3 regions of the Pseudomonas sp. Z8(2022) genome follow, and region 3 is predicted to be linked to each of the others. Evidence: predicted binding sites of a transcription regulator. Region 3 holds the regulator's gene; each other region holds the start of a gene.
The links. The regulator LexA, encoded in region 3, represses DNA repair genes until DNA is damaged. The targets are predictions, from matches to a motif close to CTGTNTNNNNANACAG.
Positions count from the first base shown of each region.

Region 1: a site for LexA is predicted at 8,266-8,281, ahead of imuA (translesion DNA synthesis-associated protein ImuA). Genes of this name have one in related genera too.
Region 2: a site for LexA is predicted at 8,349-8,364, ahead of recN (DNA repair protein RecN). Genes of this name have one in related genera too.

Region 1 covers NZ_CP107549.1:2,200,804-2,210,752, forward strand. Annotated here, with positions in the region: gene OEG79_RS10430 (PLP-dependent aminotransferase family protein) at 44-1,543, shown strand; gene OEG79_RS10435 (OprD family porin) at 1,581-2,834, opposite strand; gene OEG79_RS10440 (error-prone DNA polymerase) at 3,149-6,217, opposite strand; gene OEG79_RS10445 (Y-family DNA polymerase) at 6,214-7,623, opposite strand; gene imuA (translesion DNA synthesis-associated protein ImuA) at 7,631-8,248, opposite strand; gene OEG79_RS10455 (hypothetical protein) at 8,435-8,761, shown strand; gene OEG79_RS10460 (DUF1810 domain-containing protein) at 8,758-9,177, shown strand; gene pdeM (ligase-associated DNA damage response endonuclease PdeM) at 9,181-9,861, opposite strand; gene OEG79_RS10470 (ligase-associated DNA damage response DEXH box helicase) at 9,872-9,949, opposite strand, start outside.
Region 2 covers NZ_CP107549.1:910,127-920,075, reverse strand. Annotated here, with positions in the region: gene carB (carbamoyl-phosphate synthase large subunit) at 1-2,156, opposite strand, end outside; gene carA (glutamine-hydrolyzing carbamoyl-phosphate synthase small subunit) at 2,193-3,341, opposite strand; gene dapB (4-hydroxy-tetrahydrodipicolinate reductase) at 3,531-4,334, opposite strand; gene dnaJ (molecular chaperone DnaJ) at 4,381-5,508, opposite strand; gene dnaK (molecular chaperone DnaK) at 5,644-7,560, opposite strand; gene grpE (nucleotide exchange factor GrpE) at 7,660-8,229, opposite strand; gene recN (DNA repair protein RecN) at 8,388-9,949, shown strand, end outside.
Region 3 covers NZ_CP107549.1:2,923,237-2,933,185, forward strand. Annotated here, with positions in the region: gene mfd (transcription-repair coupling factor) at 1-768, shown strand, start outside; gene OEG79_RS13920 (peptidoglycan binding protein CsiV) at 780-1,304, shown strand; gene nagZ (beta-N-acetylhexosaminidase) at 1,335-2,333, opposite strand; gene OEG79_RS13930 (L,D-transpeptidase) at 2,345-2,866, opposite strand; gene OEG79_RS13935 (TetR/AcrR family transcriptional regulator) at 2,916-3,623, opposite strand; gene lexA (transcriptional repressor LexA) at 3,853-4,467, shown strand; gene sulA (SOS-induced cell division inhibitor SulA) at 4,477-4,947, shown strand; gene OEG79_RS13950 (hypothetical protein) at 5,011-5,247, opposite strand; gene OEG79_RS13955 (DUF6586 family protein) at 5,328-5,846, opposite strand; gene topA (type I DNA topoisomerase) at 5,996-8,602, opposite strand; gene OEG79_RS13965 (DUF1653 domain-containing protein) at 8,708-8,950, opposite strand; gene fadA (acetyl-CoA C-acyltransferase FadA) at 9,024-9,949, opposite strand, start outside.

The DNA of each region.
Region 1 (9,949 bases), 720 kb from region 3:
GATCCAATATCCGCAAATATCAATAGTCCACTCAAGGTCCGCCATGCCTCTCGGAAAAGCCCCGCCACAAGTGATCTTTCTGCCGCTTGGAGCACCGGAGGAGGGGGCCAGCCTGCAAGGCTGGCTGTATGAGTCGCTGCGTGGTGCGATTCTGGGCGGCCGCCTGCCAGCCGGCAGCAAGCTGCCCAGTACCCGCGCCATGGCCGAGCACTACAGCCTGGCGCGGGGCACCGTGCAGGCGGCCTATCAGCAATTGCTTTCCGAGGGCTATCTGCAAGCCCGCACTGGCAGCGGAACGCGTGTCAGCGAGGTATTGCCGGACCCAACGCTGAATGCCGGTTACGTTCGCCGCCGGGTGGTGGCCGAGGCGGGGGAGAAACGCACGGCTCCCGAAACGCCCTGGCTGCAACGCCTGGCCAGGATCGAACCGATCTTCTCCGCGCGCACCTTGCCTTCCGGCTTTCGCCCGTTCTTTCCGCATCGTGGCGATATCAATGCCTTCCCCATCGATCTGTGGCGCAAGCTGTATACGCAACAACTGCGCAGTTCGCGGCTGTCCATGCTGCTCGATGGCACCCCGGCCGGGCTGCCCCGGCTGCGCGAGGCCATCGCCGGGTACCTGGCCATTGCTCGTGGGGTGCAGGTGTCGCCGGATCACATACTGGTGCTCGGCAGCGTGCAGCAGGGCCTGGACATCTGCCTGCGGTTGCTGGCGCCCGGCGACTCGCAGGTCTGGATGGAGGACCCGGGTTACCCCGGGGCGCGGCAGCTGATGGACATTTCCGGCGTGCGCCGCGTGGACGTGCCAGTGGATCGCTTCGGCCTCAGGGTGGACGAGGGGATACGCCTGGCACCGGACGCCCGATTGGCCTATGCCACGCCGTCGCGTCAGGCCCCGCTGGGTGGCGAGCTGTCGCCAGCCCGACGTCTGGCCTTGCTGCGCTGGGCGGCGGAGCAGGGCAGTTACATCTTCGAGGACGATTACGACAGCGAGTACCGCTTTATCGCCAAGCCGATTCCGGCGTTGCGCTCGATGCCGGGTGCCGAGCAATCGGTGATCCTCGCAGGTACCTTCAGTAAGTTGCTGTTTCCATCGGTTCGCCTGGCCTATCTGGTGGTGCCCGAGCATCTGATCGAGAGCTTCACCCGTGCAGCAGCGCTGATGTCGCGGCACGCCAACAGCCTGGCCCAGGCCGTGCTGGCCGACTTCATTCACGAGGGACACTTCGACCGCCACGTGCGACGCATGCGCAAGATCTATGCATCGCGGGCCGATGCCTTTGCCGAGGCGGCACACAAGCACTGGCAGGGGCTGATCGAGGTACCGGAAATTCGTGCAGGTATGGATATCGCCTGCCGCCTGCTGGTCGAGAACGAGCAGGACGCTTCCGCGCGTTTGCAGGCTGCCGGTATCGATGCGCTGCCGCTGGCGAGCTACTGCGTCAATCCCAGGGCTCCGGGCGTAGTGATGGGTTTTGCGCCCTACGAGGAGCGGGCAATCGACGAGGCCGCTCAGGCAGTCGCCCACGCCTTGCGCGGCTGAGTGAAAGCTGCCCCGGGCAGGCCCGGGGCAGCGACCATCAGAGGATGCTCAGCGGGTATTCGACGAACGCCCGAATCTCGTTGAGATCCGGCCCTACGTCGGTGCTGGAGCGGTAGATGGAGTTGCGCAGGCGCAAGTGCAGATCCTTGGCCGCACCACTCTGGATGGTGTAGCCGATCTGGTTGAAGATCTCGCGCTCGGTGCCGTTGTTGTCGTTGCCGGTATCGATGTTGTCACCGCGTACATAGGCGAACTTGTAGCGCAGACCCGGCACGCCGTACTCGGCGAAGTCCAGCTCGTAGCTGGCCTGCCAGGAGCGCTCGTCCTTCAGGTTGAAGTCCGAGTAGTAGGAGTTGGCCAGGTAGATGCTGGCACCGCCGTCACCGTAGTCATAGGCGAAACCGGCGTCGCCGCTGTTGCGCTGATGGGCGACGATGAACGCATGGGCGCCGATGCTGTACTTGGCGGCCAGGCTCCAGATGGTGTTGCGATCGCCCTGGCCGTCACCGCCCAGCTCCACTGCGGCCACCGAGTCGGTGTCGTACTTGGTGCGGTAGATGTTGAAGTCGAAGTTCAGCGCCTGATCGGCAGCCAGTGCCAGGTTGTAATTGACGTTGGCGTAATAGCGCTTGTACATGTCTTCGAGGTCGGCGTGATAGACCGCCAGGCTCAGGTCATCGCTGACGGCGTAGCTGCCGCCGAGCACATCGATGCTCTTGAGGCGGTTGGGGTCGCGGGCCGAGTCGCCCATCGGGCTGTCGGCGGTGAAGCGACCTGCATTCAGTTCCAGCCCTTCGATTTCGTTGCTGGTCACCAGCGTGCCGGTGAAGGACTGCGGCAGCAGACGGCTGTCGTCGTGAGCCAGAACCGGCAGAGAAGGGAACTGGTTGCCATATCTGATCACGGTATCGGAAACGCGCAGCTTCACCGCGCCCCCGGCCTGGGACAGGTCGTCCACCGGGCGACCTTCGCTGTCGGTATCGAAGAAGGCGCGATAGTTGCGACCACGACCACTGTCGAGTTTGACCCCGAGCAGGCCAAAGGCATCGACACCGAAGCCGACCGTGCCCTGGGTGAAGCCGGACTCGAAGGTGGCGATAAAGCCCTGGCCCCAGGTCTTGGCGTCGTTGGTGTTGTCCTTGTAGTCGCGGTTGAAATAGGCGTTGCGTAGCAGCAGATCGAGGTTGGCGTCCTCGATGAAACCCTTGGCTTCGGACTGGCTGCTGGCGTGAGCCAACGGCCCTCCCAGCGCGAGGCTGCAAGCCAGCGCGAGACAGTGTTTCTTGTTCATGGATGCTCCGGTATTGGGATTGTTCTGAACGCGCCTCACAGCGAGGTGAGACCCGGCCCAGAGGGCGCGCCTAGAGTTATCACTCCGTCTGCCGATGCACTATTCAAGCTGACTGATAATTACTATCAACGACTTCGATGCGCCGTTGCGCTCGTTCGGCGATAGGCTTGCCTCCGATGAAGAATCAAGGGACGGCGGTTTTGTAAGACTCCCCAAAACCTTCGTTCTTGTTCCACTTCATCTCCTTTGGTTAAGACGACTTGTGGCCGCCTGGTGATCCAGTGCGGCCTTTTTTTGCTGTCGCATCTGGTGACTCAGTGGAAGTCACGGCTGCGTATGTCCAGCCCGGTGAGCATTGCCGTCATGTCCGTCAGACGTCCGGCGATCACGTGACGTACGCCATCCTGGGTTTCCAGATGGCCATCGATGCGCAGCATCTGCGATTGCACCAGTACTCGCCGCTGACGCTCGGCCAGGTCATGCCAGACGACCACATTGACCAGGCCGAACTCATCTTCGAGCGTGACGAAGATGACGCCGCTGGCGGTTTGCGGTCTTTGCCGACCGATCACCAGGCCGGCAACGCTGACCGGACGGCCATGCTCGACTGCCTGCAGTTCACGTGAACTGCGGCAGCGCTGCGCACGCAGGGCCTGGCGCAGCAGAGCCAGAGGATGCGGGCCGAGGGTGGTACCGAGGGTGGCATAGTCGGTCAGCAGATCTTCCCCCTGTGAAGGTGTAGGCAGCTTCAGAGATGCCTCGTCTGGCGCCGATATACCGGCGAACAGCGGCAACTGTTCCTCGACGCCGGCCACCGCCCAACGCGCCTGGTAGCGGTGGCCAGCCAGACCACCGAGCGCGCCGGCATCGGCCAGCCGCTCACGCGCCGAGGCATCCAGACGTGCACGCCTGCTGAGGTCTTCGACATCGCGGAATGCGCCTGACAGGCGTGCCTGTTCGATGCGGCGCGCGTCGTCCTCGCGCATGCCGCGAATCATCCTCAGTCCCAGGCGGATGGCCGGTTCGCCATGTTCGTCCGGCTCCAGGCTGCAGTCCCAGTCGCTGTAGCGCACATCCACGGGACGCACCTCGACGTCATGCCGCCGCGCGTCCTGCAGCACCTGGTCGGGACTGTAGAAACCCATCGGCCAGCTGTTGACCAGAGCGCAGGCATAGGCCGCAGGCTCATGACACTTCAGCCAGCAGCTGGCGTAGGCGAGCAGGGCGAAGCTGGCCGCATGCGACTCGGGGAAGCCGTAACTGCCAAAACCTTCGATCTGGCGGAAGATCCGTTCGGTGAATGCCTGCGAGTAACCCTTTTCCAGCATGCGCGAGGTGAGCCGCTGGCGATGGGGTTCGAGACCTCCATGGCGTTTCCAGGCGGCCATGCTGCGGCGCAGTTCATCCGCTTCGCCTGGAGTGTACTCGGCTGCGACGATGGCCAGTTCCATCACCTGTTCCTGGAACAGCGGCACACCTAGGGTGCGCTCGAAAACCGGCCTGAGTTCATCGGAGGGGTAGTCAATGGCTTCTTCGCCGTTTCGCCGGCGCAGGTAGGGATGCACCATGTCGCCCTGGATCGGCCCCGGACGGACGATGGCCACCTGAATTACCAGATCGTAGAAGGTTTGCGGACGCAGCCGTGGCAGCATCGCCATCTGTGCGCGGGACTCGATCTGGAATGCACCGATGGTATCTGCGCGGCTGATCATGGCGTAGGTTGCCTGGTCCTCCTTGGGCAGAGTGGCCAGCGTCCACTGCTTGCCACGGTAGCGCTCGATCAGGCCGAAACAGCGGCGCAGCGCACTGAGCATGCCCAGAGCCAGCACGTCGACCTTGAGCAGGCCGACCCTGTCCAGATCATCCTTGTCCCATTGGATGACCGTGCGTTCGACCATGGTCGCGTTCTCCACCGGCACCAGCGTGTCGAGTGCGTGCTCGGAAATGACGAAGCCGCCCGGATGCTGCGACAGATGACGGGGAAATCCGACCAGCTCGCCAGTCAGGATCAGTACACGTCTGAGCAGCGGATTCTGCGGGTCGAAGCCCGCTTCCAGCAGGCGCTGCGGCGTTGGCGGGCCGCTGCTCCAGCGGCCACAGCAGTCAGCCAGGGCATTGACCTGATCCGGCGGCAAGCCAAGGGCCTTGGCGACATCGCGTATCGCCCCGGCGCCGTGATAGGTGTTGACCACGGCGGTGAGCGCCGCACGGGTTCGCCCGTAGCGGCGAAACACGTACTGGATGACTTCTTCGCGGCGCTCATGTTCGAAATCGACGTCGATATCCGGTGGCTCATTGCGTTCGCGGGAGAGAAAGCGCTCGAACAACAGCCGGCTCTCGGTGGGGTCCAGCTCGGTGATGCCAAGCACGAAACAGACGCTGGAGTTGGCCGCCGAGCCCCGGCCCTGGCAGAGGATGTGCTGCTCGCGGGCAAAGCGGACAATGTCGTGCACGGTCAGAAAGTAGCTCTCGTATTTCAGCTCGGCGATCAGCTCAAGCTCATGCTCGATCTGCGCGCGGGCGGCGGCCGGCACACCCTTGGGCCAGCGCTCGGCGGCGCCACGCTCCACCAGAACGCGCAGCCAGGAGGTGGGATCATGCTCTGCAGGCACCAGCTCGTGCGGGTAGTGATAATTCAGTTGGCTGAGATCGAAACTGCAGCGCTCGACGATGCGTAGTGTTTGCGCGAGCAGCTCGGGCGGGTACAGCTCGCCCAGTTCCTCAAGCCGGCGCAGATGCCGCTCGCCATTGGCGAATAGATGGGCACCGGCCTCGGCCACGGGTAGATGATGACGGATGGCGGTCATGCAGTCCTGCAGGGCGCGGCGGCCACGGGCATGCATGTGCACGTCGCCACAGGCCACCGCCGGCAAGTCATGGGCCGCGGCCAGTTCGAGCAGGCGCTGCAGACGCGCGCTATCGTCCGCGCCGCGATGCAGTTCGACGCCCAGCCACAGAAGCTCGGGAAAAACCGAACGAAGCCAGGGCAGGGCAGTGGTATCGCCTGCGCTGAGCCAGATGGCCAGCAGGCCATCGAGCGGCGCCACGAAATCCTCTTGCAGCAATCGGTAGCTGCCCTTTGCCGACCTGCGTCGCGCCCGAGTGATCAGACCGCATAGCGCCTGATAGCCCGTCAGGTTCTCGGCCAGCAGCACCAGTTTCGGGCCTTTCTCGATCTGCATTTCGCTGCCCACGATCAGCTTTACCCCGGTTTTTTTCGAGGCCTCCCACGCGCGCACGATACCGGCCAGGGTACATTCATCGGTGATCGCCAGGGCCTGGTAACCCAGCCGAGCCGCACGTTCGAACAGCTCCTGAGCGCTGGATGCGCCGCGCTGGAAGGTGAAGTTCGACAGGCAATGGAGCTCGGCGTAATCGCTCATGCGAACCAGCCGTGCAGCAACAGCGGCCCATCACTGCCGACCGGGCGATAGGCCCAGCCGCGCTGGCCGGCATGGGTCTGCACCACGTAATAGTCGCGGCGTACATCCTCGCCATCCCACCAGCCAGACTCGATGCGCTCGGGGCCGGCGAGAATGCGCAGCGAAGCCTCATGCAGCGGCTGGGGTTCGCTCAACAGCCAGCCTGGCCGAGGGCCTCTGGGCGGCAGCACGGAGCTGGTCGCCTCGTTGGACCAGGCACGCTCGGGGCGGTGATCGGCTCTGGCACCCAGGCCATGCAGGGCCTCATCACCGAGACGCGCCCGCAATCGTTCACGCAATTGCTCCCAGGGCTGGTTCTGCTGTGGGCGCTCTTCGAACAATTGCTGGTGCTGCGGCGCAAAAGCCGGCAGTTCACGCGCCACCAATCGTACGGCCAACACCGGTGCCGGCAGCTGCTGATGCTCCAGGCGGCCGCGTGTCAGCTCAAACAGCATGGCGGGATCACGCTCGGCGCTGAGCAGGCCAACCTGTATCTGCGTATTGGCGCCCGAGCGGTGTTCCAGGTGCAGGGCGAAACGCTGCACGCCGCTGTCACGACCGGCCAGGTAGGCGGCCAGGTCGGCGGTCAGCCGGCGCAACGGGAACAGCAGCGCCTGATGGGATTCCACCTCGAAATTCAGTTCGATGCGGGCAACGAACACATCGGCTGGCGTAAAGAAATCCAGCGCCAGTGGTCGCAGACCCAGCAGCGTATCGAGATGGAGCAACACTTCGGCAGGAAAACGCCTGGCCAGGCTGTCGCGCGGCAAGGCCAACAGCTGCCGCAGTTGCCTGAGCCCCATGCGGTTGAAGGCTGTGGTTGCCGCAGCGGAAAGCCCGAGCCGATCGACGGGCAGGGGATCGAGCATCTGCCTGAGCACCTGCCCATCACTTGCCATCAGGCCATCACCGATATTGACCAGCACCCGCGCAGCCGCCGGGTTCGGTGCGACGGCAATACGATGCTGGAAGGCCAGTGCCGAGAGCTCGGCGCGCAAACGAGCCTCGAAACGCGGCCAGGGGCCGAACAGCCCCATGCTCGATTGCACTTCCAGTAGCAGGCAGCGTGGGTAATGCAGGCTGACCTGGGCACTGAAACCGTAAGCCCAGGCGGCCAGAAACTGCTGCCAGCGCTCGATGGCCGCGAGGTCGTATTCTGCGCTGGCAAAGCCGCGCGTCAGGGCCTGCGCCGCCGTCAGCGACTGACCGGGCTTCAGCCCCAGTGCACGAGCCGCCGAATTGACGGCCTGCACGACGCGCCGTTGTGGCGAGCCAGTGAGCAGCGCCAACGGCTCGTCGGGATTGGCGCGGTTACGCTGCACGCCGTCCATGGCCAGTTGTGGCAGCAGGATGCAAGCCCAGAGCATGGCAGGCTCAATGCCAGGCAAAGACGAGCGGCCGGGCAGGCGGCAAACCACCGCGGCACTTGATCACCCGAACTTGTGCCGGCTGGCTTTCGAGCACCAGGCGCAGCGCCGCCGGTGACGGGTTGGCAGCCTCTGCCTGCGGCCGGTAGGCAAATGCCAGGGTCTGCCCGGTCGCGGCGGCCACCTGCAGGCGCCTCAAGGCTCGGTCATCGGCCTGGCGCAACCAGCTCAGCACCGCGCCACAGCTGCCCGAGCGCAGGCATTGTTCAGCCGCCCACAAAGCGTCGCGGCCATCGGCCTGGATGATGCTCAGTTGCCGCAGATCGACGCCGGCCTGAATCCAGGCCTGAGGGTAGGGCAGGTGAGGCGGGGCGATCAGCACGACCCGCTCGCTGGCGGTCGTCAGCCTGGCAAGGGTCGGCCACAACAGACTCAGCTCGCCGATGCCCGGCACGGCGGTGAGAATTTCGCTGAGCGCAGCCGTGGGCCAGCCGCCACCGGGCAGTGCGGCGTCGAGAAAACGGTGTCCGGTTGAGAAATTGGCACTCGCTGGCGATGAAACGGCCTGACCTCGCCATACGCGGCGGGCGTCGATCAGCCGGTCGAGTGCTACCACGGATGACATGGGTAACGACCAAAATACTGTATATAGATACAGTATTGAGCCGGCCATCGTATCGGTCAAGGGGCTGAGCAGGGCAGTTCGTCGCCGCCCATGCTCCAGCGCGATGCGATAAGCGGTCATCCAATATGACAGAACATCGCAGAAGCGCACCTGTCAGCTGATAGGTCACCTTCAGGAAGAGTTGCCATGAAAGAACACACCGACAACAACCTCCACGACTGGCAGCGCTACGCGTCGCTTGGTAGTGGTCTGGCGTTGATAGGCGCCGGTTTACGACGCGGCGGATTGCTGGGCCTGGCGGGCGCCGCCCTGGGTGGGTGCTTGCTGGCTCGCGGCCTTGGCGAGCATCACGAGTTCAAGCGCGCGCGGCTGGCCGACCCACTCGGGCCAGGTGCCGAGAAGGCCCGGTACGCGCACATGCCGCTGGATTCCGAGGTGCACAGCCCGGACTTCGCCACGCAGGGTACGCTGCCCGATACCACACCCATGGGGCATGAACGGTCAGGACCATGAACGATCCGTTCGATCTGGCGCGTTTCGTCGAGGCGCAGCAGCGCGATTATCAACAGGCCCTCGAAGAGCTGTGTGCCGGGGCCAAGCGCAGCCACTGGATCTGGTACGTGTTTCCGCAGCTGCGTGGCCTGGGTCGTAGTGAAATGGCCGAGCGTTACGGCATAAGCGGGCTGGCCGAGGCGCGGGCCTACCTGGCGTACCCGTTGCTCGGTTCGCGCCTGGAGGATTGCGTGCGAGCGCTGTTGTCCCATCGCGGGCGCCCGGTGCGGCAGATCATGGGCTCGCCGGATGACCTCAAGCTGCGTTCGAGCATGACCTTGTTCCAGGCCGCTGCGCCGACGCAGCCGCTGTTCGCTGAGGTGCTGCAGGCGTTCTACGACGGTGAGCAGGATGCTGCGACCTTGCAGCGCCTGTAAGCCTCATGGCTCGCTGCGGCGGACGGGCCAGATCCCGCCGTCGCCAACCACCACGATGCGCTGATCGGGTTCTGCACGAAAGGTCATTGTGCCGGTGAAGCTGCCGAATGCCGGCAGCAGGCTGACCTCATCGCCCAGCACGAAGCAGGGCAGGCGCAGGCGTTGTCGGCCCCGGCCATGCAGCGTGTAGGCCGGGTGTACGTGGCCGGCCAGCACGTGGTGCGTGGTATGCGCGCGAGGCTCATGCTGCAGGGCGAAGGGGCCGAGCAGCAGCGGTTCTTCCACTACCGCGATGCGCAAGTCTTCAGGAGGGTCGCCCGCACGTTTGTCGTGGTTGCCGCGCACCAGGGTCATGGCCAGTTCGGCGTGGCGCGCGCGCCACTCAGCCAACGCCGACAGGGTAGCCGGCGTGCGGGAGCCGGGGGCATGGAGAAAATCACCGAGAAAGATCAGCTGGTGACAATCGAAACGCTGCAACAGGGCGTCCAGACGCTGCAGGTTGGCGGCAGTGGTGCCTTGTGGAACCGGCTGGCCTAGGGCGCGATAGGCCGCAGCCTTACCGATGTGTATGTCGGCGACCAGCAGCGCCTGCTGCTGCGGCCACCAGATTGCCTTGTCCGCCAGCAGCCAGAGTTCGGCACCGGCCAGTTGCACGCTGTGATAATTGGTAGGGGGTTCGGTCATTGGATCTCTATCAGCGGCGTTTTTTCGGGCGCTGCGCCGGTGGCCGGGGCAGGCCGTCCTTGCCCTGACGCGGAGAGCGGCCTTTGCG
Region 2 (9,949 bases), 2.0 Mb from region 3:
AGTACGTAGGACGGGCGCACCACCATCGGATAACCGATGGACTTGGACAGCGCCAGGGCTTCGTCTTCGCTGCGCGCAGTGGCGTTGGCCGGCTGACGCAGGTTCAGGCGCTGCACCATCTGCTGGAAGCGTTCGCGGTCTTCGGCACGGTCGATGGCCTCGGGGCTGGTGCCGATGATCGGCACGCCGGCCTCTTCCAGAGCGCGGCAGATCTTCAGCGGGGTCTGGCCGCCGTACTGCACGATAACGCCCTTGGGCTGCTCGACACGGACGATTTCCAGCACGTCTTCCAGGGTCACCGGTTCGAAGTACAGACGATCGGAGGTGTCGTAGTCGGTGGAAACGGTTTCCGGGTTGCAGTTGACCATGATGGTCTCGAAGCCGTCTTCACGCATCGCCAGCGCCGCGTGCACGCAGCAGTAGTCGAACTCGATGCCCTGACCGATACGGTTCGGACCGCCACCGAGGATCATGATCTTGTCGCGGGTCGACGGATTGGCCTCGCACTCTTCCTCGTAGGTCGAGTACATGTAGGCGGTGTCGGTGGCGAACTCGGCGGCGCAGGTGTCCACACGCTTGTACACCGGCAGCACTTTCAGCTTGTGGCGGTGAGCGCGCAGGCTCTTCTCGGAAACGCCGAGCAGCTTGGCCAGACGGGCGTCGGAGAAGCCCTTGCGCTTGAGCTTGAACATCAGGTCGTAATCGATGGCGGACAGGCTCAGCGTCTGCACGGTGGCTTCGTCCCTGATCAGATCTTCGATCTGCACCAGGAACCACTCATCGATACGGGTCAGGTCGAAGACTTCGGCGACGCTCTTGCCGGCACGGAAGGCATCGGCCACGTACCAGATGCGCTCGGCGCTGGGCACGGTCAGTTCGCGGCGCAGGGTGCTCTCGGCTTCCGGATCGTTGAGATCGAGCTTCGGATCGAAACCGGCAACACCGACTTCCAGACCGCGCAGGGCTTTCTGCACCGATTCCTGGAAGGTGCGACCGATGGCCATGACCTCACCCACGGACTTCATCTGGGTGGTCAGACGGGCATCGGCTTTCGGGAATTTCTCGAAGGCGAAACGCGGGACCTTGGTCACCACGTAGTCGATGGACGGTTCGAAGGACGCCGGGGTACGACCGCCGGTGATGTCGTTCTGCAGCTCATCCAGGGTGTAGCCGACCGCCAGCTTGGCAGCGATCTTGGCGATCGGGAAGCCGGTGGCCTTGGAGGCCAGCGCCGAGGAACGGGAAACGCGCGGGTTCATCTCGATCACGACCATGCGGCCGGTGTTCGGGCAGATACCGAACTGCACGTTGGAACCGCCGGTTTCCACACCGATTTCACGCAGCACCGCCAGCGAGGCGTTGCGCAAGATCTGGTATTCCTTGTCGGTCAGGGTCTGTGCCGGGGCGACAGTGATCGAGTCACCGGTGTGCACGCCCATCGGATCGAAGTTTTCGATCGAGCAGACGATGATGCAGTTGTCCTTCTTGTCGCGGACCACCTCCATCTCGTATTCCTTCCAGCCGATCAGCGATTCGTCGATCAGCAGCTCATTGGTCGGCGACAGGTCCAGACCACGGGCGCAGATTTCCTCGAACTCTTCACGGTTGTAGGCGATACCACCGCCGGTGCCGCCCATGGTGAAGCTCGGACGGATGATGCAGGGGAAGCCCACCATTTCCAGCACGCCATAGGCTTCTTCCATGCTGTGGGCGATGCCCGAACGCGGGCATTCCAGACCGATGGCCTTCATCGCCTTGTCGAAGCGCGAGCGGTCTTCGGCCTTGTCGATGGTGTCGGCATTGGCACCGATCATCTCGACGCCGAACTTCTCCAGTACGCCGTGGCGCTCGAGGTCCAGCGCGCAGTTCAGCGCGGTCTGGCCGCCCATGGTCGGCAACAGCGCGTCCGGACGCTCCTTCTCGATGATCTTGGCCACGGTGGCCCACTTGATCGGCTCGATGTAGGTGGCGTCGGCCATGGCCGGGTCGGTCATGATGGTGGCCGGGTTGGAGTTCACCAGGATGACGCGGAAACCTTCTTCCTTCAGCGCCTTGCAGGCCTGGGCGCCGGAGTAGTCGAACTCGCAGGCCTGGCCGATGACGATGGGGCCGGCGCCGAGGATCAGGATGCTTTTGATGTCTGTACGTTTTGGCATGTTCTTTACTCGAATCCTTGGGTCAGTCGGCGAGGCTTAGCGGCGCTTGGCCATGGCTTCGATGAAGCGGTCGAACAGCGGGGCCACATCGTGCGGCCCCGGGCTCGCCTCGGGATGCCCCTGGAAGCTGAAGGCATCCTTGTCGGTACGTTCGATGCCCTGCAGGGTGCCGTCGAACAGCGACTTGTGGATCGGACGCAGGTTGCTCGGCAGGCTGTTCTCGTCCACGGCGAAACCGTGGTTCTGGCTGGTGATCATCACCACGCCGGTATCGAGATCCTGTACCGGGTGGTTGGCACCGTGGTGACCGTGACCCATCTTCAGGGTCTTGGCGCCGGAGGCCAGGGCCAGCAACTGGTGACCGAGGCAGATGCCGAATACCGGGATGTCGGTTTCCAGGATTTCCTTGATCGCCTTGATCGCATAGTCGCACGGCTCGGGGTCACCAGGGCCGTTGGAGAGGAATACGCCATCGGGATTCAACGCCAGCACTTCACTGGCCGGAGTCTGCGCCGGCACCACGGTCAGGCGGCAACCGCGGGCCACCAGCATGCGCAGGATGTTCAGCTTCACGCCGTAGTCGTAGGCGACGACGTGATACGGCAGATCGGCAGCGGCGATTTCCGGGTGACTGTCGCTTTCCAGATTCCACACGCTGGAGCGCCACTCGTAAGGCTTGTCGCAGGTGACTTCCTTGGCCAGGTCCATGCCTTTCAAGCCGGGGAAGCTGCGCGCCAGTTCCAGCGCCTTTTCTTCGGTGGCGTCATCGCCGACCAGAATGCAGCCGTTCTGCGAGCCCTTCTCACGCAGGATGCGGGTCAGGCGACGGGTATCGATGCCGGCGATGGCGACGGTGCCGTTCTCCTTCAGATACTCGTCCAGCGGCTGCTTGTCACGCCAGTTGCTGGAGATCAGCGGCAGGTCGCGGATGATCAGACCAGCAGCCCATACGCGGTTGGACTCGGCATCTTCCGGCGTGGTACCGGTGTTGCCGATGTGCGGATAGGTCAGGGTAACGATCTGCTGGGCATAGGAAGGATCGGTGAGGATTTCCTGATAGCCGGTCATGGCGGTGTTGAACACCACCTCACCGATGGTCTGGCCATCGGCCCCAATGGAATCGCCGCGAAAGATGCTGCCGTCAGCAAGGGCTAAAATGGCAGGTTTGGGGGCTGGCTTAGTCAAGAAGACCTCCGTCTCGATCAGGCTTGAAGCAAACGCAGGTTGTAAAAAAGCGGGATGACGTGTGAAGGTCATCCCGCTTTTTTATTTGAGCCATTCTGCGTAACTTTTAGTGGACACACTAAAACAGGAAGGTTACAGGAAAACCCTTTTTCGGTCCACCCGATTAGACGCCTCAGTCGCACATTCGCGTCAACGCAGACCCAGCACGTCCTGCATGTCGTACAGCGCAGGCGAACGCTGCTGCAACCACAGCGCAGAGCGCACCGCCCCCTTGGCAAAGGTCATGCGGCTCGAGGCCTTGTGAGTGATCTCCACGCGCTCGCCATCGGCGGCGAACAGCACGGTGTGATCACCCACCACGTCGCCGGCACGCACGGTGGCAAAACCGATGGTCTCGCGCTCACGCGCACCGGTCTGACCTTCACGACCATACACGGCGACCTTCTGCAGGTCACGCCCCAGCGCCTCGGCCACCACTTCACCCATGCGCAGCGCAGTGCCGGACGGCGCATCGACCTTGTGCCGGTGGTGCGCCTCGATGATCTCGATATCCACGTCGTCACCCAGCACGCGGGCAGCGGTATCCAGCAATTTCAGGCACAGATTGACACCTACGCTGAAATTGGCGGCAAAGACGATGGGGATCTGCCTGGCCGCTTCGCTCAGCTGCTGCTTTTCCTCGGGAGTGAAACCGGTGGTACCGATGACCATGGCCTTGCCCGCCTGACGGCAAACTTCCAGATTCTTCAGCGTCACCGAGGGATGGGTGAAGTCGATCAGAACGTCGAAATCATCGACGACCGCCGCCAGATCCCCCACCAGGGTCACGCCGATCCGACCCAGACCGACCAGCTCACCGGCATCGGCGCCGATCAGGCTACTGTCGGCACGGTCGATGGCGGCACTGAGCGTCGCACCCTCGGCCTGGCTCACGGCCTCGATCAGGGTCTTGCCCATACGCCCGGCGGCGCCCATCACTGCAATACGTTGCATACATCAGCTCCAAGCTGTCGCCCCGGCACTACCGGGGCGCTTTGGGTTAAACGTCGCCGAAGAAGCGCTTCACACCTTCGAACCAGCCGCTGGCCTTGGGCGAGTGCGAGTCGTCACCCTGCAGCGACTTGCGGAACTCGTCGAGCAGTTCGCGCTGACGCTTGTTCAGGTTGACCGGCGTTTCCACCGCCACCCGGCACATCAGGTCGCCAGCCGCACCACCGCGCACCGGGGCCACGCCCTTGCCACGCAGACGGAACAGCTTGCCGGTCTGGGTGCCTTCCGGAATCTTCAGCTTGACCCGACCATCGAGGGTCGGCACTTCCAGTTCGCCCCCCAGCGCAGCATCGGCGAAGCTGATCGGCACTTCGCAGTACAGATGCTTGCCATCACGCTGGAAGATCGCATGTTCACGGACGTTGACCACCACATAGAGGTCACCGGCCGGGCCGCCGTGCGTGCCGGCCTCGCCCTCGCCGGACAGGCGAATGCGATCACCGGTGTCGACACCAGGCGGCACCTTGACCGACAGCGTCTTGCTCTCTTCCACGCGCCCCTGGCCGTGACAGCTGCCACAGGGGTCGGTGATCATCTTGCCGCTGCCATGGCAGCGCGGGCAGGTCTGCTGCACGGAGAAGAAGCCCTGCTGCATGCGCACCTGGCCAATACCACCGCAAGTGGTACAGGTCACCGGACTGGTGCCTTTCTTGGCACCGCTGCCATCACAGGTCTTGCAACCGACCAGGGTCGGTACGCGAATGGTCACGGTGGTACCACGCACCGCTTCTTCCAGGTCCAGCTCGAGGGTGTAGCGCAGGTCACTGCCACGCTGTGCACCACCACGCGAACCGCCACGACCACCGCCGAAGAAGTCGCTGAACACATCACCGAAGATGTCGGAGAAGTTGGCGCCACCGAACCCGGCACCACCGCCGCCGCCCATCTGCGGATCGACCCCGGCATGGCCGTACTGGTCATAGGCCGAACGCTTGCTGGCGTCGGAGAGTACTTCGTAGGCCTCGTTGGCCTCCTTGAATTTCTCTTCGGCGTCTTTGTCGTCCGGGTTGCGGTCCGGGTGATATTTCATCGCCAGGCGCCGATAGGCCTTCTTCAGCTCGGCCTCGCTCGCGCCGCGCTCGACCCCCAGGATCTCGTAATAGTCACGTTTTGCCATAGTTGTGCTGCACTCTCAGATTCGTGAGCTCCAGATACGCCGACGCGGGAGAAGGCTCCCGCGCGGCGAATCCTGCCCGTCGCGAGCGACGGTGGAGCGTAAAGAAGAAGCGGCCCGCTGAGCAGGCCGCATCCCTTACTTGTTCTCCTTGACCTCTTCGAACTCAGCGTCGACCACGTCGTCACCGGCATCCTTGGTGTCACCGGCATCAGCCTGGGCAGCACCACCTTGCGGCTGTTCGGCGTACATTTTCTGCGCCAGCGGCGTGGTGGCCTCGGACAGGGCGTTCATCTTGGCCTCGATGGCCGCCTTGTCGTCGCCCTTCACGGCAACTTCCAGCTCGCCAATGGCCTTCTCGATGGCCGCCTTCTCGTCGGCAGTGGCCTTGTCGCCCGCCTCGGTGAGCATCTTGCGGGTGGCATGCACCAGCTGATCGCCCTGGTTGCGGGCAGTGGCCAGCTCTTCGAACTTGCGGTCCTCCTCGGCGTTGGCCTCGGCGTCACGCACCATTTGCTCGATCTCTTCCTCGGACAGACCGGAGTTGGCCTTGATCACGATGGACTGCTGCTTGCCGGTGGCCTTGTCCTTGGCGGACACGTGCAGGATACCGTTGGCGTCGATATCGAAGGTCACTTCGATCTGCGGCACGCCACGCGGAGCCGGTGGAATCTCGGCCAGATCGAACTTGCCCAGCGACTTGTTCTGCGAGGCCTGCTTGCGCTCACCCTGCAGCACGTGAATGGTCACGGCGCTCTGGTTGTCGTCAGCAGTCGAGAACACCTGCGACTTCTTGGTCGGGATGGTGGTGTTCTTCTCGATCAGCGGAGTCATCACGCCGCCCATGGTCTCGATACCCAGGGTCAGCGGGGAAACGTCCAGCAGCAGCACGTCCTTGACGTCACCGGCCAGTACCGCACCCTGAATGGCAGCGCCCATGGCCACGGCTTCGTCCGGGTTGACGTCCTTGCGCGGCTCCTTGCCGAAGAACTCGGCAACGGTCTTCTGCACCAGCGGCATACGGGTCTGACCACCAACCAGGATCACGTCGTCGATCTTGCTGACGTCGATACCGGCGTCCTTCAGAGCAGTCTTGCAGGGCTCGATGGTGCGCTGCACCAGATCCTCGACCAGCGATTCCAGCTTGGAACGGGAGATCTTAACGTTCAGGTGCTTCGGACCGCTGGCATCTGCGGTGATGTACGGCAGGTTGACGTCGGTCTGCTGGCTCGAGGACAGCTCGATCTTGGCCTTCTCGGCAGCTTCCTTCAGGCGCTGCATGGCCAGCGGGTCGCCCTTGAGGTTCATGCCGGTTTCTTTCTTGAATTCGTCGACGAGGTAGTCGATCAGGCGAATGTCGAAATCCTCACCACCGAGGAAGGTGTCACCGTTGGTGGCCAGTACTTCGAACTGGTGCTCGCCGTCGACTTCGGCGATTTCGATCACCGACACGTCGAAGGTACCGCCGCCCAGGTCATAGACGATCACGGTGTGGTCGCCCTTGGCCTTGTCCATACCATAAGCCAGCGCAGCCGCGGTCGGCTCGTTGATGATGCGCTTGACGTCCAGACCGGCGATACGGCCAGCGTCCTTGGTGGCCTGGCGCTGGCTGTCGTTGAAGTAGGCCGGAACGGTGATCACCGCTTCGGTCACAGGCTCGCCCAGGTAGTCCTCGGCGGTCTTCTTCATCTTCTTCAGCACTTCGGCGCTGATCTGCGGCGGTGCCATCTTCTGGCCGTTGACTTCGACCCAGGCGTCGCCGTTGTCGGCCTTGGCGATCTTGTACGGCACCAGGCCGATGTCCTTCTGCACCACGTCTTCGTCGAAACGACGACCGATCAGACGCTTAACCGCGTACAGGGTGTTGTGCGGGTTGGTCACTGCCTGGCGCTTGGCCGACTGGCCAACCAGGATTTCGCCGTCGTTGGCGTAAGCGATGATGGACGGCGTGGTGCGAGCGCCTTCAGCGTTCTCCAGCACCTTGACGTTGCCGTTTTCCAGAATGGAGACGCAGGAGTTGGTGGTCCCCAGGTCGATACCGATGATTTTACCCATGAAAATTCTCCCGAAACTTTGATTTATCCGTCGCCTCGTTTCACGGGCTCCGGCAGCACTAAAACGCTTGACTCAAAAATGGGGTCGCCCCCGGAAATTTCAAGCCTGCTCGTCGATCGAAGGCGGCGGTGTGGTCGGTGCCTTGCTGACCACGACCATGGCCGGGCGCAGCAGGCGACCGTTAAGCAGATAACCCTTCTGGAATACCTTGAGCACCGAGTTCGGTTCGACGTTGGTGCTCTCTTCCATCGCCATGGCCTGGTGATGTTCCGGGTTGAACGGAGCACCATGCGGGTCGATCGCTTCCAGCTGGTGACGCGCCAGGGTGTCGAGGAACAGCTTGAGGGTCAGCTGCATGCCCTCACGCACAGCCTTGATGGCTTCGTCGTCCGGGCTGGACAGCTCCAGACCACGCTCCAGGCTGTCGACGACGGGCAGCAGGTCATTGGCGAATTTTTCCAGCGCGAACTTGTGCGCCTTCTCCACGTCCTGCTCGGCGCGACGGCGCACATTCTGCAGTTCGGCAGCAACGCGCAGCGACTGATCCTGCGCCGCAGCCAGCTGCTCTTCCAGGGCCTGTACGCGAGCCGCCAGGTCATCGCTCGGCGCGGCGTTCTCGGCCGCCTGAGGTTCGGGGTTCTGCGTGTCCAGGTTCTGTTCGTCAGCCATGCCTATCTCCTCTCGAATCAATCAGCGCGGCTCCAGCCCGCGCACCTGCCGCCTATATGGAGTCAATTCCACAGGTTTCAAGGGGCGATAGACGAGGATTGCCAGGAAAAGAAAAAACACTGTATAAATAACCAGACATCAACTCGGGAGCGTTCGCCATGCTGGTGCACCTGTCCATTCACAACTACGCCATCGTCGACCACCTGGACCTCGAGCTGGATGCCGGCATGAGCGCCATCAGCGGCGAAACCGGCGCCGGCAAGTCGATCATGCTCGACGCCCTTGGCCTGTGCCTGGGTGATCGTGCCGACAGCGGCGTGGTGCGCCCCGGCGCCGACAAGGCGGATATCCTCGCCAGCTTCGACCTGGCGGACATTCCCGAAGCCCGCGCCTGGCTTGCCGAGCGCGATCTGGACAACGACGGCCCATGCATCCTGCGCCGGGTGATCACCGCCGAGGGCCGCTCCCGTGGCTATATCAATGGCAGCCCCTGCCCGCAGGCCGACCTCAAGGCCATTGGCGAGCTGATCATCGATATTCACAGCCAGCATGAACACCAGTCACTGCTCAAGACCGACACCCATCGCCGCCTGCTCGACGAGTACGCCGGCAGCCAGGAACTGGCGCGTCAGGTGCAGCTCGCCGCGCAGCGCTGGAAACAGACACGCGCCGAGCTGGAGCGCATTTCCAGCCAGGGCGACGAGCAGCGCGCCCGTCACCAGTTACTCAGCTATCAGCTGGAAGAACTGGAAAATCTCGCCCTCGGCGACAACGAGCTGGAACAGCTGGAGCAGGAACACAAGGCTCTGAGCAATGCCGAAGCACTGCTCGGCGCCTGCCGCCAGGTGCTCGATCTGTGCAGCGAGAGCGATGCCGGCAACGTATTGTCGGCGCTGACCGCCAGCCTCAACCGCCTGGGCGCCTTCGGCGGCCAGGGCGGCGCCCTCGGCGAAGCGAGCAATCTGCTGGCCAGCGCACAGATTCAGGTCGAGGAAGCCGTTGGCGAACTGAACCGCTTCGTCGATCACTTCGACGCCGATCCGGAGCGTCAGCAGTTTCTTGAAGAACGCCTGGACACCATCTATACCCTGGCACGCAAGCACCGCATCCAGCCCTCCGAACTGGCTGCCCTGCAACAGCAACTGTTCGAAGAACTCGAAGGCCTGAATGCCGACGACCAGGCCAGCGAACGTCTGGCCGAGGAACTGGCCGCCTACGAGCGCCACTATCAGGAAAAGGCTGCCGAACTCAGCGCACTGCGCGCCAATGCCGCCGAACGTTTGGCCGCGGCCGTGGAGCAGGAAATGCAGGCACTGGGCATGCCCGGCGGGCGTTTCAGCATCCAGTTGCAGGCCATAAGCAGTGCAGAACCGCATGCCAACGGCCTGGAGTCGGTAGAGTTTCTGGTCAGCGCCAACCCCGGTCAGCCGCTGCGCGGGCTGGCCAAGGTGGCCTCGGGCGGTGAGCTGTCGCGCATCAGCTTGGCGATCCAGGTGATCACTGCGCAGACCTCGCGCGTGCCGACCCTGGTATTCGACGAAGTGGATGTCGGCATCGGCGGTCCGACGGCGGAAGTGGTCGGCCAGCTGCTGCGCCGCCTTGGCGAACGCGGCCAGGTGCTGTGCGTGACCCATCTGCCGCAGGTGGCCGCGCAGGGGCATCAGCATCTGTTCGTGCACAAGCGGCGCGGCGAGGATGCAACCTCCACAGCCGTGAGCAA
Region 3 (9,949 bases):
GGCCTGGCCCAGCTGCACCAGTTGCGCGGCCGCGTCGGCCGCAGTCACCACCAGGCCTACGCCTACCTGCTAACGCCTCCGCGCAAGAGCATGACCGAGGACGCGCAGAAGCGCCTGGAGGCCATCGCCGGCGCGCAGGATCTCGGCGCCGGCTTCATCCTGGCGACGCACGATCTGGAGATCCGCGGCGCCGGCGAACTGCTCGGCGACGGCCAGAGCGGACAGATCCAGGCCGTCGGCTTCACCCTGTACATGGAAATGCTCGAGCGCGCGGTAAAGGCCATCCAGAAAGGCGAGCAACCCAACCTCGACCAGCCGCTGGGCGGCGGCCCGGAGATCAATCTGCGCGTACCGGCGCTGATTCCCGAGGACTACCTGCCCGACGTGCATGCCCGCCTGATCCTCTACAAGCGCATCGCCTCGGCTACCGACGAGGATGGCCTGAAGGAACTGCAGGTGGAGATGATCGACCGCTTCGGTCTGCTGCCGGAGCCGACCAAGCACCTGATGCGCCTGACCCTGCTCAAGTTGCAGGCAGATAAGCTCGGCATCACCAAGGTCGACGTCGGCCCGCAGGGCGGCCGTATCGAATTTGCCGCGGAAACCTGCGTCGACCCGCTGACGCTGATCAAACTGATCCAGGCCCAACCGAAACGCTACAAGTTCGAAGGCGCTACCGCCTTCAAGATCCAGGTTCCCATGGAGCGTGCGGAAGAACGTTTCAACACCCTGGAAGCCCTGTTCGAGCGCCTCGCGCCCACCACATGAAGGACTCTCACATGACGCGCCCATTGCACCTGATCGCCCTGCTGCTCTGCCTGCTCGCCCCAAGCGCCTTCGCCGAACGTCTGTATCAGGTGGAACTGCTGGTATTCCGCCAGGCGGGTGAACCGGTCATCGCGCCGAAGATCGCGCCGGACGACTGGGCAGGCACCGCACTGCCGATTGCCGGCAGCGAGCGCCCTACCCGCCTCGACAATGAAGCCGCCAAGCTCAATCCGGGCAACGGCTATCAGGTTCTACTGCACAAGGCCTGGAGCCAGACGCTGAGCAGCACGCCGAGCCGCGTTGCGATCAGCAGTGGTGATGCCCATCTCGGCCACCATCCGGTCGAAGGCACCCTCGCCTTCACCCAGGATCGTTTTGCCGATCTGGATCTGGAACTGTGGATCAATCACTTCAGCGCCGACGGCCTGCTGGAAAGCAGCGAGCACATGAAGGTCGCCCAGCGCCTCAAGGACAACAGCCTGACCTATCTGGACCATGGCAGCCTGGGAGCACTGGTACGCATCAGCCCGCTTTAAGCAAGCGGGCCCGGGTGAAGGTCTTTCGTCTCAGTCAATCAGCTGTGCAGCCCTGAGCGCAGCTACGGCCGCCGACCAGCGCGGCGCCTGGCGGTAATCGGTACAGGCATGTCCACGTCCGCGCATGCGCTGCAGACGCTCGGCAGACCTGACCTGCAGGCGCTGCAACGCGCTGAGGGCCAGTTCGGCAGAACCACGGTCATTACAAACCAGACCCATGTCGCAGCCGGCCGCGAGCGCCGCTTCAATGCGCTTGCCGGCATCGCCGACCACATGCGCGCCAGCCATGGACAGGTCATCACTGAATATCACCCCGTCGAAACCCAGTTCGCCACGCAGGATGTCCTGCAGCCAGCGACGAGAAAACCCTGCCGGCTGCTCATCGATCTGCGGATAGATGACGTGCGCCGGCATCACCGCATCCAGCTCGCCCGCCAGACGTTTGAATGGCTGCATGTCGCAGGCGCGGATCTCATCAAGGCTGCGCTCGTCAACCGGAATGGCAACGTGGGAGTCCGCCTCTGCCCAGCCGTGACCGGGAAAGTGCTTGCCGGTGGCAGCCATACCGGCCAGATGCATGCCACGGATGAAGGCGCCAGCGAGCATGGCGGCGCGTTGCGGGTCGCCGTCGAAGGCACGACTGCCGACCACGGCACTGCGCTGATGGTCGAGGTCCAGCACCGGAGCGAAGCTCAGATCCAGCCCGACCGCCAGCACTTCGGTCGCCATCAGCCAGCCACAGTGCTCGGCCAGTTCTTCGGCATTGTGGTTATCGGCGATAGCACGCATCGCCGGCAGCCGCAGGAACCCCTGACGCAGGCGCTGCACCCGGCCGCCCTCCTGATCCACCGCCAGCAACAGATCCGGCCGCACCGCACGAATGCTCTGACACAGCTCTCGCACCTGACGCGGCGATTCGATATTGCGGGCAAAAATGATCAGACCGCCCACCTCGGGCTGGCGCAGCATCTGGCGATCCTCGGCGGTCAGCCAGGTACCGGCGATGTCCATCATCAAAGAGCCTTGCATGAACCTGTTCCTTATTTGAAATCCTGATTTGCAGCCGGGTACGGTGCTTCATCGATACGCACCTTGCAGTGAGGCGGCACAAGGTCGAAGAGCGCCAGCATGTCGGCATTGCGCAAGCGAATGCAGCCATGGGACAACGGCTCGCCCATGGGTTCCGTATCCGGCGTGCCGTGCAGATAGATGTAGCGACGGAAGGTGTCGACCTCGCCCATGCGATTGCGCCCCGGCTCGAGACCGCTTAACCAGAGAATGCGGGTGAGAATCCAGTCACGACCGGGAAACTGCGCGTGCAACTGCGGCGACCACACCTCGCCAGTCCAGCGGCGGCCACGCAGCACGGCAGCCAGAGGCAAACCGCCACCAATCTTCGCACGCACCTGATGCAGGCCACACGGCGTGCAACCCGAACCGTTGCGCTCACCCGGCCCGTTGAGCGCGGTGGAGACAGACAGGCTGAGCACCGGCTGCCCGGCACAAAAGCCGTAAAGCCTCTGATCGGCAATGGAGATATGGAGTAGATCGAGATCGGGCATGGGCCGCTAGCTTAGCCGAAGGGAGAAGCCAAGCCCACCTGCGACCAAGTCAAACCTTGGACGCAGTGCTCGGCGTCTTGCTTCGCGGCTTGAGTTGCGCCTCGGCCAAGGCCGGGTCGCTGATGCCGGTTTCCGAACGCATGCCTGCGGCCAGAAACGGCACCATCATGCGCATCACCTGCTCGATCGAGGTATTGACGCCGAAATCGGTCTCGGACATCGCACGCAAGGCCTTGATACCGGACATGCTGAACGCTGCGGCGCCAAGCATGAAGTGCACACGCCAGAACAGTTCCAGCGGCGGAATGCGCGGCGCGGCGTCGTGCACCAGCAGCATGTAGCGACGGAACACCTTGCCGTAGACCTCTTCCAGGTATTTGCGCAGGTGCCCCTGACTCTGGCTGAAAGCCAGGCCCAGCAGACGCATGAAGATGGAAAGGTCGTTACCACTACGCGGTTTCACCGCCAGCGCCTGCTCGACCAGCAGTTCGAGCAGCTCTTCCAGGGAAGCCTGGGTTTCGGACTTGGCCTGACGGCGATCCAGTTCCTTTTCCAGACTGGCGCAGAATGGCCCGAGGAAGCGCGAGAAGACCGCCTGAATAAGCGCCTTCTTGGAACCGAAGTGGTAGTTGACGGCCGCCAGGTTGACCCCTGCCTTGCTGGTAATCAGCCGCAGCGAGGTCTCGGCGAAGCCTTTCTCCGCGAACAGCTGTTCCGCAGCATCGAGAATGCGTTCAACGGTTTCCGACTGAGCCATGAGCTATCACCTGACAAACACTTGTTTGAAACATACGTTTCAGGCAGTCAGATTGTCAAGTCGCGTAAGGCGTCTTTTGGCCGGCGGGTCACAGCTTACAACAAGCAGAGACGCAGACTCACCAGCACGGGTAACAAGCCGGGCGACAGCGCACTACGAAATTGAGCGTTGCCAAGCCCGCCTTACTGTATATAATCCCAGTCACTGTATAAAAAGACAGAGCCCAGCCATGCTGAAACTGACGCCACGCCAAGCCGAGATTCTCGCCTTCATCAAGCGCTGCCTGGAAGACAACGGCTACCCCCCTACCCGCGCGGAAATCGCCCAGGAGCTGGGGTTCAAATCACCCAACGCAGCCGAAGAGCACCTCAAGGCCCTCGCGCGCAAGGGTGCCATCGAGATGACTCCTGGCGCTTCTCGCGGTATCCGCATACCCGGTTTCGAGGCAGGCGCCGCGAACGAGGATGAAGGCCTGCCGGTAATCGGCCGTGTCGCTGCAGGCGCGCCGATCCTCGCCCAGCAGCATGTCGAAGAATCCTGCCAGATCAACCCTTCCTTCTTTCAGCCCAAGGCCGACTACTTGCTACGCGTACGCGGCATGAGCATGAAGGACATCGGCATTTTCGATGGCGACCTGCTCGCCGTACACACCACTCGAGAGGCACGCAACGGCCAGATCGTCGTCGCCCGTATCGATGACGAAGTAACGGTCAAGCGTTTCAAGCGCGAGGGCAACAAGGTCTGGCTGATTGCAGAGAACCCTGAGTTCGCCCCGATCGAAGTGGACCTGGAACACCAGGACCTAGTCATCGAAGGTTTGAGTGTCGGTGTAATCCGCCGCTGAGGAAACGCCATGCAGATGCAGCAGTCGCTCGAGCGTCCACAACTTCCCCTTTTCGACGCCTTTCTTGCCGGTGTCGCAGGCGAGCCCCAGGTTACCGATGACATTGCCCGCCGCGAGGATGATCAGGCATTCAGCGAACTGGCTCTGCGCGGCGCCGCCGGCCATTGCCTGCACCTGCTGGCGCCGATTCTGCGCGAACTGAGCCAGAACCAGGACGCACGCTGGCTGACCCTAGTGGCGCCGCCCGCCAGCCTCACACAAAGCTGGTTGCGTGAAGCCGGACTCAATCGCGAACGCATCCTCCTGCTGCAACCACGGCAAGGGCAAAGCGCTCTGGAGCTCGCCGAGGATGCACTCAAGCTGGGCCGCAGCCATACCGTGATCAGCTGGCTGCACCCGGTCGAGCGCAGCACTCGCCAACGTCTGGCACAGGCTGCCCAGACCGGCGGCGCGCAAAGCCTGAACATCAGCCTGGGCTGAACCATTCCCGCAAATGAAAACGGAGCTCCACTGGAGCCCCGTTTACGTTGTGTGGCAGCGTTTTCAGTGCAGGACGCGCGGCCCTTCTTCCTCGCTGCTGAAATCACCCTCGGCCATACGACCGGCCATCTGCACTCCGACATTGAGCATGGCCTTGGCCACCTCGATGTGCTGCCCCTGCAGAAAAGCCTTGGCATCAGCGGAGAAGTCCAGAGTCACGAGCGCCTCTTCATCCTCTGCACGACGCAGGGCAATACGCCCATCGGGCAGTTCGACGATTTCCAGAAAGGATGTTGGCATGGCTCAGTCTCTGTGCAAAAACACGACATTGTAACAGTCAGCCGGGGTCATCCCCAGCCCACTGGTCCAGTTAAACGCAATCAGCACTCGCTGAGACCTTCACGGAAACGCAGCACCAGAGCCTTGAGTTGCTGGCGCCAGGACTCGATATCGTCGAGGCTCAGCTCGACCGGCTCCGGGCCAATGCTGACGGCCGTGATCAACGGCATCGACGGGTCGACCTTGGCCTTGCGTTCCTCGCGCGGCGGCTGGAACAGCTCAGCATAGGCAGCCAGCAATTGCGCCAGCCAGGTTTCCCGCTGCTGAGCGAGCTCGACCAGTTCAGCCAGCTCCGGGCTGGGCGAACCTTCGAGTACAGCCTGCTGAACGAATGCCTCGACACGCGAAGGCGCAAGGTCGCTCATGCGGTAATAGCCGGCAATCTCGTGGCACAACCCAAGCAGCCCGCCATACAGGTGGAACAGCGCAGCCTCACGCTCGGCTTGCACCAGTGCCTGCACGTTGAACGCGGAGGAGTCTTCTGCCTTGCGCCAGTTCTCCAGAGCAATACCGGCGAAGAAGATTTTCTGATTGGTGCGGGTGTAGATTTCTTTGGCCATTATGGCGACCTCCACAGCAGATCAGGTCATGATACGCGCCTCAGCCAGTAGCCAGAGGCGCATCTCGTCAGCCTTTCAGGGTCTTTCCCGCGAGCTGGAGCCAAGCCTGCAACGAGGCCAGGCCGGGCGCAGCAGATGATGAACAGGCTCTAGCGCTTGTCCTCGACCTTCCATTTACCGCCATCGTAGAACGCACGCCAGCCGGTCGGCTTGCCGTCGACCTCGGACTGCACGTACTGCTCCTTGGTCTTGCGGCTGTAGCGAATCACCGCCGGACGACCGTCCGGATCCTTCTGCGGGGCCTCGCAGAGGAAGTGGTACTTCGGATCGATCTCGTGCTTGTGCGGGACGATTTCCAGCACCAGTGGAGCGCGAGTCTCGCGGTTCTTGGGGAACTGGCTGGCTGCGAGGAACAGCCCGGATGCACCGTCACGCAGTACGTAGGTGTCGTCCACCTTCTCGCACTTGAGCTCGGGCATCTCCACCTTGTCCATCTTCGGTGGCGCCGCCTCACCATTCTTCAGCAGCTTGCGGGTGTTCTTGCAGCTGGGATTCGTACAACCGAAGAACTTGCCGAAACGACCGGTCTTGAGCTGCATCTCGCTGCCGCACTTGTCGCATTCCAGGCTCGGGCCTTCGTAGCCCTTGATACGGTACTGCCCCTGTTCGATCTCGTAGCCCGTACAGTCCGGGTTGTTGCCACAGATGTGCAGTTTGCGGGTTTCATCCAGCAGATAGGCATCCATCGCGGTGGAACAGATCGGACAGCGGTGCTTGCCGAGCAACACGCGGGATTCGGACTCGCCCTCGTCGTCCGCAGCGATCTCGTCGCCCGGTACCAGGTTGATGGTGGCCTTGCAGCGCTCCTTCGGCGGCAGCGCATAGCCGGAGCAACCGAGGAACACGCCGGTGGAGGCGGTACGAATCATCATCGGCCGGCCGCACTCGCGGCACGGAATGTCAGTCAGGGTCGGCTGGTTGGCACGCATGCCGCCCTCGCCTGCTTCGGCAGCTTCGAGCTTCTTCTTGAAGTCGCCATAGAACTCGTCGAGCAGGTTCTTCCACTCGCGCTCACCCTGGGCCACATCGTCGAGATGCTCCTCCATGGTGGCGGTGAAGCTGTAATCCATCAGGTTGGCGAAGCTCTCGTCGAGACGCTCGGTGACGATGTCGCCCATCTTCTCGGCATAGAAGCGGCGGTTGTGCACCGTCACGTAGCCGCGATCCTGAATGGTGGAAATGATCGCAGCGTAGGTCGACGGACGGCCGATGCCGCGTTTTTCCAGCTCCTTGACCAGGCTGGCTTCGGAATAGCGCGCCGGCGGCTTGGTGAAGTGCTGGCTGGGGTCGAGCTGAATCAGCTTGAGGCCCTCGCCTTCCTTCATTTCCGGCAACACGTCGTCCTCACCCGGCTTGCTCTGCTGCGGCAGAACACGGGTATAACCGTCGAACTTGAGGATACGGCCCTTGGCACGCAGTTCGAAATCACCAGCGGCCACGGTGACGCTGGTGGACAGGTACTCGGCTGGCGGCATCTGACAGGCGACGAACTGGCGCCAGATCAGGTCATACAGGCGTTCGGCGTCACGCTCCATCCCCGACAGCTGAGTCGGGCGCAGGTTGACGTCGGACGGACGAATCGCTTCGTGCGCCTCCTGGGCGCCTTCCTTGCTCGAATACAGGTTGGGCTTGCCCGGCAGGTACTTGTCACCGTACTCGCTGCCGATGAAGCCGCGCACCATCTCCACAGCGTCATTGGACAGGTTGGTCGAGTCGGTACGCATATAGGTGATGTAGCCGGCCTCGTAGAGACGCTGGGCCATCATCATGGTCTTCTTCACCCCGAAGCCCAGGCGGTTGCTTGCCGCCTGCTGCAGGGTGGAGGTGATGAAGGGAGCCGACGGCTTGCTGCTGGTCGGACGGTCTTCACGCTTGACCACGCTGTAGCTGGAAGCCTTGAGCTTCTCCAGCGCGGCCATGGCCTGGGCTTCGTTGACCGGCTTGAAGGCAGCACCACCTTCACGCACCACCTCGAAACGCACCTTGGCGTTCTTCGCAGTACCGAGGTCGGCATGCACTTCCCAGTATTCTTCCGGGACGAAGGCACGAATTTCCTTTTCGCGCTCGACCACCAGCTTCACCGCCACCGACTGCACGCGACCGGCAGACAGGCCGCGGGCGATCTTGGCCCACAGCAGCGGCGAGACCATGTAGCCCACCACGCGATCGAGGAAGCGACGCGCCTGCTGGGCATTGACGCGGTTGATGTCCAGCTCGCCGGGCTTGGAGAAGGCTTCCTGAATGGCCTTCTTGGTGATCTCGTTGAACACCACGCGCTTGTAGCGGCTGTCATCGCCGCCGATGGACTCGCGCAGGTGCCAGGCGATGGCTTCCCCTTCGCGGTCCAAGTCGGTTGCGAGATAGATGGTGTCGGCATCCTTGGCCAGGCGACGCAGTTCCTCGATCACCTTTTCCTTGCCGGGCAGGATCTCGTACTTGGCCTTCCAGCCGTGCTCGGGATCGACGCCCATGCGGGCGAACAGCTGACGTTTGGCCTTTTCCTTGGGCGACAGTGCCGGCGCCTCGGCGGCAGCCTTGCCGCGCTTGGCCGGCTCCTTGGTGGCGCTTGCCGAGCCGCTGGTAGGCAGGTCACGGATATGGCCGATGCTCGACTTCACCACGTACTGGCTGCCCAGGTACTTGTTGATGGTCTTGGCCTTGGCCGGGGATTCCACGATGACCAGCGATTTGCCCATGGATCAGAGAATTCCTAAAAATGCGAAATATAGAAGGCAGGGAGCCTTGAGGCCCCGCTATATATAGTGGTGACCAAGCGAAGGTCAAGCGCAGGGGCTGCGCTCTCAGACTTCCGAACCTCCGATAGGGCTGACTTCAGCCTGTATCAAAGCAAAGCGTGGAACCCGCTTGCCGTCCACCTCGATCTCTTCGCAGAACATGCTCAGCGGCCGCACCCACAGGCCAAACTCGCCGTACAGCGCCTGATAGACGACTACGTCTTCCTCGCTCTCGGAATGGCGTGCCACACCGAATACGCGGTACTGCGGGCCTTTGTAATGGCGATAGAGTCCTGGCTGCAACTGCATGAGCGATTCCCGAAATAAAAAGCCGTAAAAAGCAAAACCGGGGCACTGGGCCCCGGTTTCTGTCCATTGACGCTTAAACGCGTTCGAAGACGGTGGTGATGCCTTGGCCAAGGCCCACGCACATGGTGGAGACACCGAAGGTGCCGCCGTTCTGCTTCATGACGTTGAGCAGGGTACCGGAGATACGGGCACCGGAACAACCGAAGGGGTGACCCAGGGCGATCGCGCCGCCGTGCAGGTTGACCTTCTCTTCCATCTTGTCGAGCAGCTTCAGGTCCTTCAGCACAGGCAGGGCCTGGGCCGCGAAGGCTTCGTTGAGCTCGACGAAATCGATGTCGGCCATGGTCAGACCGGCACGCTTGAGCGCCTTCTGAGTGGACGGCACCGGGCCGTAACCCATGATCGCCGGATCCACACCGGCAACGGCCATGGCGCGAACCACGGCCATCGGCTGGATGCCCAGGTCCTGAGCACGCTGGGCGCTCATGACGATCATGCAGGAAGCGCCGTCGGTGATCTGCGAGGAAGTACCTGCAGTCACGGTGCCACCTTTCGGGTTGAATGCCGGCTTCAGCGCAGCCAGGCTCTCGATGGTGGTTTCCGGACGAATGGTTTCGTCGTAGTCGAACATCTTCAGGAAACCGTTCTCGTCGTAGCCCTGCATCGGGATGATCTCATCCTTGAACTTGCCTTCGACGGTAGCCTTGTGCGCCAGACGGTGCGAACGCTCACCGAAGGCGTCCTGCTGCTCACGGCTGATGCCGTGCATCTTGCCCAGCATCTCCGCGGTCAGCCCCATCATGCCGGAAGCCTTGGCGGCGTACAGCGACAGGTGCGGGTTCGGGTCGACGCCGTGCATCATACCGACGTGGCCCATGTGCTCCACACCGCCGACGACGAACACGTCGCCGTTGCCGGTCTGGATTGCCTGCACGGCGGTGTGCAGGGCGCTCATGGACGAACCGCACAGACGGCTGACGGTCTGGCCGGCGCTGGTGT